Linked DNA regions of Pirellula sp. SH-Sr6A. The protein of the gene in region 1 binds, or shares a complex with, the protein of each later gene. Links are inferred from orthologs where the notes say so. Each region holds a gene or a part of one and is shown on either strand. Other genes may lie near its edges.

Evidence for each region.
Region 2: the proteins of VN12_RS10610 (region 1) and VN12_RS12080 are in contact, whole or in part, in a crystal structure (PDB 5UE9), measured with the Lactococcus lactis proteins. The link is inferred for Pirellula sp. SH-Sr6A from one-to-one orthologs. Residues at the interface, in WP_025017116.1 of Lactococcus lactis: Gly25, Phe27, Phe29, Glu32, Tyr33, Lys35, Tyr36, Lys48, Phe56, Thr60, Pro61, Arg62, Val63, Ala64, Glu65, Thr66, Ala67, Ser68, Gly69, Met70, Ile74, Gln77, Pro223, Glu251, Phe274, Ala275, Pro277, Phe278; in WP_023189152.1 of Lactococcus lactis: Leu4, Gln5, Ala47, Ser48, Met49, Leu50, Leu51, Arg52, Arg53, Met95, Leu98, Arg223, Met224, Ala225, Cys226, Ile228, Gly229, Ala230, Cys231, Tyr232, Ala233, Val235, Glu236, His237, Asn243, His244, Ala245, Lys247, Glu250.

What each region holds. Positions count from the first base shown.
Region 1 is NZ_CP011272.1:2,703,047-2,708,600, reverse strand. The notes cover bases 849-3,848. They hold VN12_RS10610 (dihydroorotate dehydrogenase), read right to left. Parts: upstream 2,850-3,848; coding sequence 1,848-2,849; downstream 849-1,847. Other genes in these bases: VN12_RS10605 (helix-turn-helix domain-containing protein), read right to left, coding at 2,849-3,848; trpS (tryptophan--tRNA ligase), read right to left, coding at 849-1,789. Also shown: deoC (deoxyribose-phosphate aldolase), read right to left, coding at 35-766; more of trpS, read right to left, coding at 824-848; more of VN12_RS10605, read right to left, coding at 3,849-4,003; VN12_RS10600 (HEAT repeat domain-containing protein), read left to right, coding at 4,300-5,454; VN12_RS10595 (PQQ-binding-like beta-propeller repeat protein), read left to right, coding at 5,538-5,554.
Region 2 is NZ_CP011272.1:3,104,310-3,109,715, forward strand. Bases 1,467-4,318 are described here. They hold VN12_RS12080 (dihydroorotate dehydrogenase electron transfer subunit), read right to left. Parts: upstream 3,414-4,318; coding sequence 2,520-3,413; downstream 1,467-2,519. Other genes in these bases: VN12_RS12075 (trans-sulfuration enzyme family protein), read left to right, coding at 1,467-2,515; VN12_RS12085 (alpha/beta hydrolase family protein), read right to left, coding at 3,473-4,252; VN12_RS12090 (hypothetical protein), read right to left, coding at 4,268-4,318. Outside these bases: VN12_RS12060 (TolC family protein), read left to right, coding at 1-176; VN12_RS12065 (MBL fold metallo-hydrolase), read left to right, coding at 285-1,067; VN12_RS12070 (hypothetical protein), read left to right, coding at 1,091-1,369; more of VN12_RS12075, read left to right, coding at 1,376-1,466; more of VN12_RS12090, read right to left, coding at 4,319-4,741; VN12_RS12095 (DUF1080 domain-containing protein), read right to left, coding at 4,747-5,406.

The DNA.
Region 1 (5,554 bases):
TAGGTTGATGACCGCTACTTGCAGACGAACACTGCTAGTAGCCGGGGTTGGCGGAAGGGGATGAGGCTACGGTAATCGGAGGGAGCCCTAGCCGCTGACGGGCCTCGCCAAGAATTTCCGCTGTACGCGAGGCTCCCACGCGGGTGACTCCCATGCTCCGTACATGAAGGAGCGCATCGCAGTCTCGAACTCCCCCCGCTGCCTTGACCTGCACGCCACCTGAAACATTATCCAGCATCAATCGGAGGTCTTCGAGCGTCGCACCACCGGTTCCATAGCCCGTGCTCGTCTTCACCCAGTCGGCACTATGTTCGCAACAAATCTGGCAGAGTTCGATCTTCTGAGCGTCGCTCAAGTAGCAGTTTTCGAAGATCACTTTGATCTTCCGATTAGCATTGTGCGCTAAACGGGTCATGGCGCCGATCTCTTCACGAACCAGCCGCCAATTGCTGCTAAGTACGGCGCTGATGTTGCTGACCATGTCCAGCTCCATACAACCATCCTCGATCAACTGCTCCGCCTCGATCAGCTTCGTTCGCGTGGTGTGCCCACCATGAGGAAATCCTACCGTGCTGCTCGGGGCAATCGACGTCCCCTTTAACCGCTCGACGCAACGTCGATGGTAATAGGGCATGATGCAGATGCTCGCGACGTCGTATGCGATCGCCAAATCGATACCCGACTCCAATTGCTCCACCGTCAAGGTCGGATTGAGCAACGAGTGGTCGATCATCTTGGAAAGGTCGGCGTAGGTGTAGTCAAGCATATTCAGTCGGTGTCCGTAAGTAAGATTGTCGGGAACGTGGTTGGTTTGACGAAATCGCTATCGAGAAAGCCCGCAAGCTCGCTGGGCTCGATCCAATACCGCCCTCGCTCTCGCTCTGGCTCGCTCGGCCCCCTCGCGAAGGATTTGATCGACTCGATCTGGGTTCCCTTCCAATTCCGCTCGCCGTGCACGCGCCGGATCTAGGTAAGCGTCGGCGGCGTCGGCAAGTCGCTTCTTGATATCCCCGTATCCGAATCCCCCTCGCAAATAGATCTCGCGAACTTCCTCGGTCTGTTCAGGCGTAGCAAAGAGTCGATACAGCTGAAACAAATGGTCGGTTTCAGGGTCTTTGGGATCTTCCATCGGACGCGAATCGGTGCTGATCCGCATAATCTTCTTTCGCAAGTCTTTGGCCGGTTCGAAGAGGCCCAAGGTGTTGTTGTAGCTCTTGCTCATCTTCTCACCATCGGTGCCAGGCACCTTGGCAGCATCCGCTACGATCCTCGCTTCAGGCATGGTAAAGACTTCGCCATAGTGCGCATTGAAGCTTCGGGCCAAGTCGCGGCAAACTTCGATGTGCTGGACTTGATCCTCTCCGACAGGAACCCAATTCGCATCGTAAGCCAAGATGTCTGCTGCCATCAAAACGGGATAAGTGAACAATCCTGCATCTGCCTTGATCCCCTTCTCCTTTTTGTCTTTGTACGCATGGCACCGCTCCAGCAAACCTAGCGGAGTCCCGGTCATGAGCAGCCAACAGAGTTCCGATACCTCCGGAATATCCGACTGCACGAACAAGGTCGCTTTGGCAGGATCCAGTCCGAGTGCCAGCAGATCCAACGCGGCATCGCGGACGTAGCCTCGCAACACCTCCGCATCCCGGACCGTGGTCAACGCATGAAGATCCGCAATAAAGTAATAACCTTCGTGGTCATGCTGCAATTCGATGTACTGCTTGATCGCGCCGAAGTAATTCCCCCAGTGAAACCGACCGGTCGGTTGTATTCCGCTTAGTACCCGCATGGATTCCTTGTTTCGTTTTTCTTGAATAAGCCGAACCAGTTCCAAGATAGAAACTGGTCTATCGATTCAACTGCAAAGTTCGAACAACATCTTGCACCCGAGTCTTGCCGAGGGACTGAATGGCGGCCGCCAAGCCTTCGAGGATCCGAATGCTGGCCAACGGGTCGTAGTAGTTGGCCGTTCCCACTTGGATGGCGCTCGCTCCGGTGACCAAGAACTCCATGCAGTCGTCCAGGTTCGCGATGCCTCCGATTCCAATGATCGGAACATCGACTTGGCTAGCGACCTGATGCACGCAGCGCAGCGCGATGGGCTTGATCGCTGGCCCGCTGAGTCCACCGACGTTGTTGCCGAGCAATGGCCTCGCCTTGCGCCAGTCGACGGCCATACCGAGAACTGTGTTGATGCATGCAACTGCATCGGTTCCACCATCCTTAGCCGCTTTGGCAATGTCGACGATGCGTGTTACGTTGGGAGTCAGTTTCGTGATGATGGGGCATGAAAGCACGCCTCGCACCCCCTCGATAACTTGTCGGCATAGAACCGGATCGGTCCCAAAATCGACTCCACCCGCGACATTGGGACACGATACATTGAGCTCGACGGCTTGAAGGCCCTCGGCCGCATTCAATCGATCGGCCAGTGCAATGAAGTCCTCAAGACTCTTGCCTGCAATGCTGACAATGACGTTAGCGCCGCAGGTGCGGAGGTAGGGCCAGTGGTTGGCGAGAAAATAATCGATGCCATCGTTGTCCAATCCGATGGCATTGAGCAGCCCCGCGCTGGTCTCGACCGTCCGCCAAGGGGCATTGCCCGGTCGAGGATTCTGCGTGATCGTTTTAGGAAGAACCCCCCCCAGGCGTTCAAAGGGGACCACCCCGGCGAGTTCCTTGGCGTATCCAAACGTCCCGGAGGCTACCAAGACAGGGTTGGCCAGCGTCAGTCGACCGAGCTGAACCGACAAGTTGACGGTGGACGCCGATCCATTTCTGTCAACGGATTGACCCGATTCAGGCGCTTCGGACTGAGCCGATTGGGGTGAGGGAACCGTAGGATTCATCAACCTGGTTGGCCTTTACCCAAACGCTTGGCAATCGCTTCGGTGGGCAATGGAATGATCGTCGCATTGGCCATCGTGTCGGTTGCGAGCACATCCAGCGACGCGTCCGCGGAATCCTCGGCCTCGTACTGCACGAGGTAAGCACCGACTTGCAAGTAATTCTCGTGGAATGTCGGTGGCCAGAAGTCTTCGGCGCGGTGCGCCAAGGTTCGTGCAAGCAATCGCGTAGCGCGTCCGGAGAATCCGCTCAACACCATCTCCAGCCGTCCCAAGGACTCGCGGAAGATGTAAAACACCAAGGCAGCGTCTTTGCCCGGCGTGGCTCCCCCTGCGAACTCCCAAGTTCCGTCCGCCTTCTCGTAGTATAGCCCCGGCTCCGTCGACTTCTCCGACTTGCTGAGCTGACGCCCGGCCGAACAAGCCGGAGGATGGGGATCGTGATCCCGATATCGGAGAAAGAAGGGACAAGCGCGATCGGAAGCCTTCTCCACGTCGTCCTGGGAGACGAACGGATCGCATCCAAACGCATTCGCCAACACCAGCTCCACGGTCGGGTTGCTCTTCACCGACCCCAAACAGACCATGGCTTTGTCGCCATTCATCTCCGAAAAATCATCGTAGACGTTCTGAGAGCGAGCGTGGACCTGCTCGGTCGACATGGTCCCCGGACTCCAAACCAGTGTCTGACGCAAGTGTTCGATGTGGGGAACATCTTTGCCCGCCGTCTTCTTGCCAGAAACCGCTTTGGCAGTCCCTCCCAACGTTGAAACACCGTTGAGAACCTCTCCAGCCAAAACACTGTCCGACGCTACAATCCATGCGGTGTCAGCGTTTTCGTCATCGGGCGGCTTGCGAACCCCAACGCAAATCTCCAGCCGGCTTCGTCGGGCGAGCATCTCCCAAAAGTTCTCAGGAGTCACGGCAAACAGCGCACCGGGGAGCTCTTCCGCTCGGGCGTAACCATGTTCGATCAAGTAATCACAAAGCCGCGACAACGCTTCGATCGGTATGTACTTGGCCTCGTTCTTCAGCAACGCAGCGACTTGGTGACGGTCCAACCCCGTGTATTCGACAATCGCCTTGATCGTCCCCGGTCGCTTCCTTCGATCGGGGGTATGTCCTAACAGTTCTGCTAATCGGAATGCGTACCGCATGATCCTGATTTCAACTTTCTTGCAGAAGGAGTGCTCGCTATCGCCAGCAGGCGCAGCCTTTGGAAAAGGTTCCCCATCGAACCGCTATCGCGGCCCAGCATCTCTATAAAGATACCTGATAACACGACAGAATGTCTCGACGAGGGGACTTACAGGATACCAAAATCCCCTTAAAAGTTAAGTAGACTCGCACTGCGGCGATTCGCCCCCCCTTCTCGATTCCAATTCGGTTTTTCCAAAAAAATCTGATACTCTATGGCAGACTGAGTTTCCAACTTCCATAAGCGGCCTCCTCGATGACTTCTACGTGTTTTCCCGGTCGATTTTTCCACGGCATCCAAGTCCTTTTCGGTGCAGCGGTTTGCTCAACCCTATTGATGCAATCCGGAGTAGCTCAAGACTCGAAGTCGTCGGTTCCAGCATCGCTCGCAGAACTGGCCAAAATGGATGTCGGGGACTCCGATACCTTGAAAGCCGGCAAGCTTGCCGCACAGATCCGCACGTCGGGTTCCTTCACGCTTCTCCAAACATTGCAGGCGATGCGCGGTGCCACCCCCATCGGAAAGAACTGGCTCATGGGGTTCGCCAGCCATGCCTACAAGAAAGAGCTGGTTTCCAAATCACCCGAGGACATGAAGGCCGCGCTGGAACGATTTCTCGCCGATCGAGATCAAGACGGTGAAGCCCGAGCTACAGTATTCGAGTGGCTCACGCAGTTGAACCCCGATGCTCGCAAAACTTGGCTCGCTCAAATGCAGGACGACCCGAGCCCTGAACTCCGCTTCGCCGCGATCGAAGCTGCCCTTCCCACCACGAAGGAAGTCGAGCCCCTTCTCCGGTTGCTCGAAAATGCGCGGCATCCCATTCAAGTCTCGACCATCATCAAATCGCTGGCTGACGCAGGAAAAGAGATCGATCAAGCCAAACACTTCGGCTTCCTCAAGTCCTTTCGTTTGATCGGGCCATTTGATCACGTCGGCACCAAAAACTTCAATAAGGTATTTCCCGTCGAAACGGATTGGATTGCGGGCAAGACCGCCGATACTTACGAAGGGAAGCACGGCGAAGTCCGTTGGATCGAACACACAACGTATGACAAAGACGGAAGTGTCGATCTGGCCAAACTCTACAACAACGAAAAGGGTTGTATCGTCTACGCCACCGCCGAATTCGATTCCCCGATCGAAGGCCCCGCAGAACTGAGGCTGGGTTCTATTATCGGTCAAAAGGCTTGGGTGAACGGCAAACAGGTGATGGCCAACGAAGTCTACCACTCCGCGTCTCAGATCGATCAATACATCGAACCGATTCAGTTGAAGAAGGGGCCTAATCGAATTCTGATCAAGCTCTGTCAAAACGAGCAAAAGGAATCCTGGGCACAAGGGTACCAATTCATGGTCCGCATCACCGACTCCACAGGTAAAGCGATCCAGCCAGTCGCAAAGAACTGATCTGCGGAATGCGAATGGCTCGCTCTCACTCCTTCACCGATTCCAACTCAACGTGCGATTCCTATTTATCCGGACCGTCTGACATGTCTTTCATTAAATC
Region 2 (5,406 bases), 400 kb from region 1 along the record:
GCTCGATCCTCAACGAATTGATCGATGCCGAAATGCGGTTGGTCGCCGCGGAACGCGAACTCGCCACCCGACAGGTTGAGCACATGCAGGCCTTGATCCAAGTCAAATACGAATCGGGTACCCTGATGACCCTGACCACCGAAAACTCCCCGCCAGAAGACATTCCACTCCGCTAACCGTTTTTCATTTGCTTTCCTGTTCCCTACAATGCCCAGTCGGCGACGCCGCGACCATCACCGATGGCGAGTCGTCACGTCTTCTCTTCCACTCCGTAGGCAGACCGAATGCTCCAGCGCAAATACATCTTTCCCAATGTGATCGAACTGAACGTCCAAGCGGGACATTTGATCGGATGCAACGTCTACCTTATTCACGACTCGGAAGAGTGGGCTCTGATCGACGTCGGATACGAAGACGATGTCGATGAGATCGTTGAGCTCATTCGAAATTTGGACTTCGGCCTCTCGAAATGCAAAACCCTGATCGCCACGCACGCTGACGTCGATCACTGCCAAGGGCTCGCGAAACTCAAACAAATTCTCAAGACCACCGTCACGGCCCACCCGAAAGCCGCTAGCTTGCTCGAGGCCGGAGACCGGCTCAAGACGTTTGCCGAAATCGAAGCGCAAGGTATCCATGAGGAGATGCCTGCTGTCACGGTAGAGAACCATGTGAACGATGGGGATATCATCACCATCGGAAACCTTTCGCTCGAAGTTTGGTCAACTCCCGGTCACGCAGACAGTCAGCTCGCCTTTCGCCTTGGAAACCTCCTGCTGAGCGGGGACAATATCTATCGGGATGGGGGAGTGGGGGCGATCGACGCACACCACGGTAGCGATATTCCCGACTTCATCGCATCCCTGAAACGCATCCGAGAGGCGGACGTCGAGTGGCTTCTTCCCAGCCATGGACCTTACTTTCGCAAGGATCCGAAAATGATCGATCAAGTCATCGCGAGGCTGAACAGCTATCTGCACCTCTCCGATTTCGGAACTTGTGCCATCGGCTGGCCATTGATCGATCAATGGGAACAAGAAATCGCAGAAGGAAAGCTTCCTTCGTAATCGGATCAGACTGTAATCGGATCATGACGGAACCCACGGCCGCTCCTCCGCAACCTTCCCCACAACTTCCCTCTGGGCGCACGCCGCTGCTCGATCGGCAGACGACTCGTGTGATTGTATTCGTCACGCTGTTCGGAGTTACTGGGTTCCTCGGCCTGCCACTCCTATGGTTCAGCCGCGCATTCTCCCGGCGTGAGAAAATAGTTTGGTCGGTGATCAACACGCTCTATACGCTCGCCTTGATCGGAATCACCGCGGCGATCTGCTGGTGGTCCTATCTTCAGTTCAAAGCGATTTGGTAGCCAAACATGAAACAGCCCAACCCACGACCCCTGTCACCTCCGATCCAACTCTCCGGCGTCTGGGAAATGGATTCTATCGAACAAGCCGATGGGATTCTCGGAGGCACCACAGAAGGCTTCGTCTATCGCCGCGACGGCCACCCCAACGCCACAGACCTCGCCCACCAGCTGGCAGCGCTCCATCGCTTCGAACACGGAATAGTGACCGCGCAAGGGATGAGCGCACTGGCAGCAGCCTGCTTGTCCCTCTTGAAACCGCGCGACACGGTGATCCTCGCTCAACCCTTATACGGCAAGACCTCCTACCTGGTCAAAGAAGAGCTCCACCGGTGGGGTATCAAGTGGATCGATATCGATGCGACCGATCTCAACGCTTGGGATACAGCCTTGGCCCAACGACCGCAACTTGCCATCGTCGAGACCATCACCAACCCACGGATGAGCGTCCCGGATCTCCAAGCCATTTGCGATCGGGCCCACGGAGCCAACCCCGACCCCTGCATCGTTCTCGTCGACAACACCTTCGCGACCCCCGCTCTTTGTCAACCGAGTCGCTTCGGAGCCGATCTCGTAATGGAAAGCTTGAGCAAATTCGCGTGCGGGCATGGCGATGCCATGCTCGGCTTCCTGGGCGGCAACTCGGAGGTGTGGGGCCGCATACGAAGCACGGTCAGCGCCTACGGACTGGCTAGCAGTCCGCTCGATTGCTGGCTGACTCAGCGAGGCCTAGCGACCCTCGATGTCCGCATGGAACGAGCTGCCGCAACCGCCCAAATCCTCGCGGAACGCTTCGCGAACCACGCTTCCTTAAGATTTCTCGACTATCCGGGCCTTCCCACCGACAAAAGCAATCACGTCGCCCGCGCCCAATTTGGCCAACGCTTCGGAAACATGATGACTCTGCACCTTCACGGAGGCATAGACGCTGCGAATCGATTTATTGCACGCACCCAGAACGCGATCCCCTTTTGCCCTTCCCTCGGTGACACACGAACCACGTTGAGCCACCCCGCATCCACGAGCCACCGCTCCTATGCGACGGATGCGTTGCAACGACTCGGGATCGACGGCGGAACGCTTCGCTTCTCTATCGGTTTAGAACAACCGGATGCACTGACCCTCGCTATCGAAAAAGGTCTTGCTTAGTCGCTCATTCCCAAACGATGGTATCGCCCGGGAAGATCGGACCATCGATGCACGTTCGCTTGTAATCCCATTCGCCATCCTCTTGCCGGACCTTGGCAACGCATGTGAAACAAATGCCGATGCCGCATGCCATCGGTGTTTCCAAAGAGACTTCACATGGAACGCTGTAGCGAGCAGCGATCTGGCTCACGGCGCGCATCATCGGTTCCGGCCCGCAACAAACAATTCGCTTGCTACTGCTGGGATTCTCCTCCAACAAGGGGACCAGCACGTCGGTCACCCTTCCTGAAACTCCGATCGAACCATCTTCGGTCGCGATGTGGACATCGCTGCAGGCCGATTGAAATTCGGGAAGCCCTGCCAAATACTCGCGATTCCTAGCTCCATAGCAAAGCGAAACTCGCTTCGCGTAGGCTTCGGTGCAAGAATCTGTTCCGAATGCTCGTTTTCCGAGAGCGGCGAGAGCCGTTGTTAGCATGGGAGTTTGTCCGACTCCTCCCGCAACGAGGATCAAATGCTCGACAGGGGACGTTGAGAAGTGATTGCCCAAGGGCCCCCAAATCTCCACTTGATCACCCGCAACACACTGCGAAAGGGCGCGCGTGAATTTACCTTTCACGATATAGACCACGCTGATCGCCTCCGGCTTCCCATCGGCGCCATCATGGACATCGTAGAGTGCAAACGCTCGACCGATCAAAGGATCGTTTGCCCCGGCGATGCGCACCATAAAGAATTGTCCGGGCAAGGTCCTGCGGGCAAACGCAGGAATCGCGACCGTCAATTGCCAAGTATCTTTCGCAATCACCCGATGCCGACAGATCTGGGTCGACACGAACTCGAATCGAGGTGAGCAAACTCCCGTGGTACTGGCCGGGGCCAGGGTTGTGCTATTCATAAATCCATTAAGGACGAGGATGAAGTTTCAAAAAGTAGTATCACCAATCAGTGCACCTATCAGTCGAACGACTGGCACCAACTATTGATTTGAGTTGCGACCCATCGACAATGCTTTTCGTCGGTGAGCAAGTGATTGCAGTTGGGTAAGGTTATCAGCGATCGAGGCCCCTCCGGCCGAGTCCTTGCATTGGCGAAATCGCAATTCCATAACGCGTGCTCGTACGCAACCGTCTCATCCGTCGGAGAGTGCAATGCCAACATCGGCTTTCTCAGCGCCGCAACACTCGCAGGAAGATCAAAACTGCGGAAATCTTCGAGCATCTGCCGCTCAACCGGATAGGTAAATCCTCCAATCGTGACTTCCCCTCGCCCCTCTAGCACGATGGATGGATCCATCGACTCCAAGAGGGAAGCCAAATGGTGGGTATCGCTCGGGGTAGCCAATGCGATCACGCCGATCACGGACTCAATCGATTGAGTCATGGCCAAACTCGCAGCCCCGCCGAAACTATGCCCCATCAGAAAATCCGCCCCGTCGTACTCCTGTTCTAAGAACTCCGCGGCGGCCTGCAAATCCACACAATTGGTGCTGAAATTCGACTTGGCGAATTCTCCCTGGCTCCCTCCGAGCCCTCGAAAATCGTATCGCAAGACGATCCAACCGAGATTCGCTAACTCGCGAGAGATTCGAACGATCGCTTTGAGATCTTTGCTGCATGTAAAACAATGCGAGAAAAGTATCGTCCCTAGCCGCTCCGCATCGGGTACCTCCAGGATGCCGGTCAATTCCAAACCATCCGAGGTCGGAATGACGACCCTCTGCGAATGTCTAGCCATGTCGTATCCTCCTCGTTACCGTACGCGTCGCATCGAAATCGTTCCCGTATCCTTGGCCGCTGCAAAGGATCCGTACAAGCCATTTCCTAACACCATCGAGTCCATGCGGTAACTGCCAAGCATCGGCCCCAGCGGTTTGTTGGCCATCAACCGCACATTCCCCGCCGCATCCATCCTGGGTTGCATGGAAACTTTGTACGTAAAAGGAATCACCACAAAGAATCGACCGCTGAAGCGAGCATCGTATCCGCCTTGCCCGTTGGCCCGAATCGTCGCCCGCATTGGTCCTTGATGACCCGTCGACTGACTTTTCCACTGACCCTTCCAAGTTCCCACTGGACTACCCGCCCAAGCGACCGAGTTCATCGCACCCGCGAGCAACGCTCCGAACACGCATACCATCCACAGGTTCTTCATCGAAAACATCTCCAAACGCCCCAACTCATGCAGGAAATACGAACAAGTTCTCATGCCAGGGATGCGACTCATTCGCACTACTTCCCAGGCTCGTACATCTTCGCCAAATCATCCAGCGGCACGATCCAAACATTTCGATACTCGGTGGGGCTGTTGTGATCTTGCAGAAACACAGGCCCCACTTGAGTCTCTTTTAACTTAGGTGCAATAACTTGTAAATAAGGAGTCGTGCCGAAGCGAAAGGGATGGAATACGGAGCGGGGCTCTTCGAACGGTGTGTTCTCTTGAACCTTCGAACCGTTCAACCAAGCTGTGATACGGCCCGGTTCCGTGATGACCCCCGATTCGTTTCGCCGTGGGGCGCGATAACGGATGTCATAGACCTGCCATTCTCCAGCAGGTTTCGCAGCGTTCACCAGGGGTTTTGCAAACCCGTAGATCGAGCCTTCGTCCTGCTGCGAAAGCTTGTCCTCCGGTCTTCCATGACTGTCGAGGATCTGGAGCTCGTAGTGGCCATGGATGTAGATACCGCTGTTCCCCTCTCCTTGGGGGCTCACTTTGAATTCGACGTGAATGTCGGCATCACGGAAGTGCCACTTGGAAACGATATGGTTCTGGTTCTTACCCTTGGTCGAGGTCAAAACCCCGTTTTGAAATGGCCAATTGATGGGGCTGCCATCCATCGCGAGAAACGCATGCTCCTTTTCTCCCACCAGCACGATCGCCTTCTCGGGTGG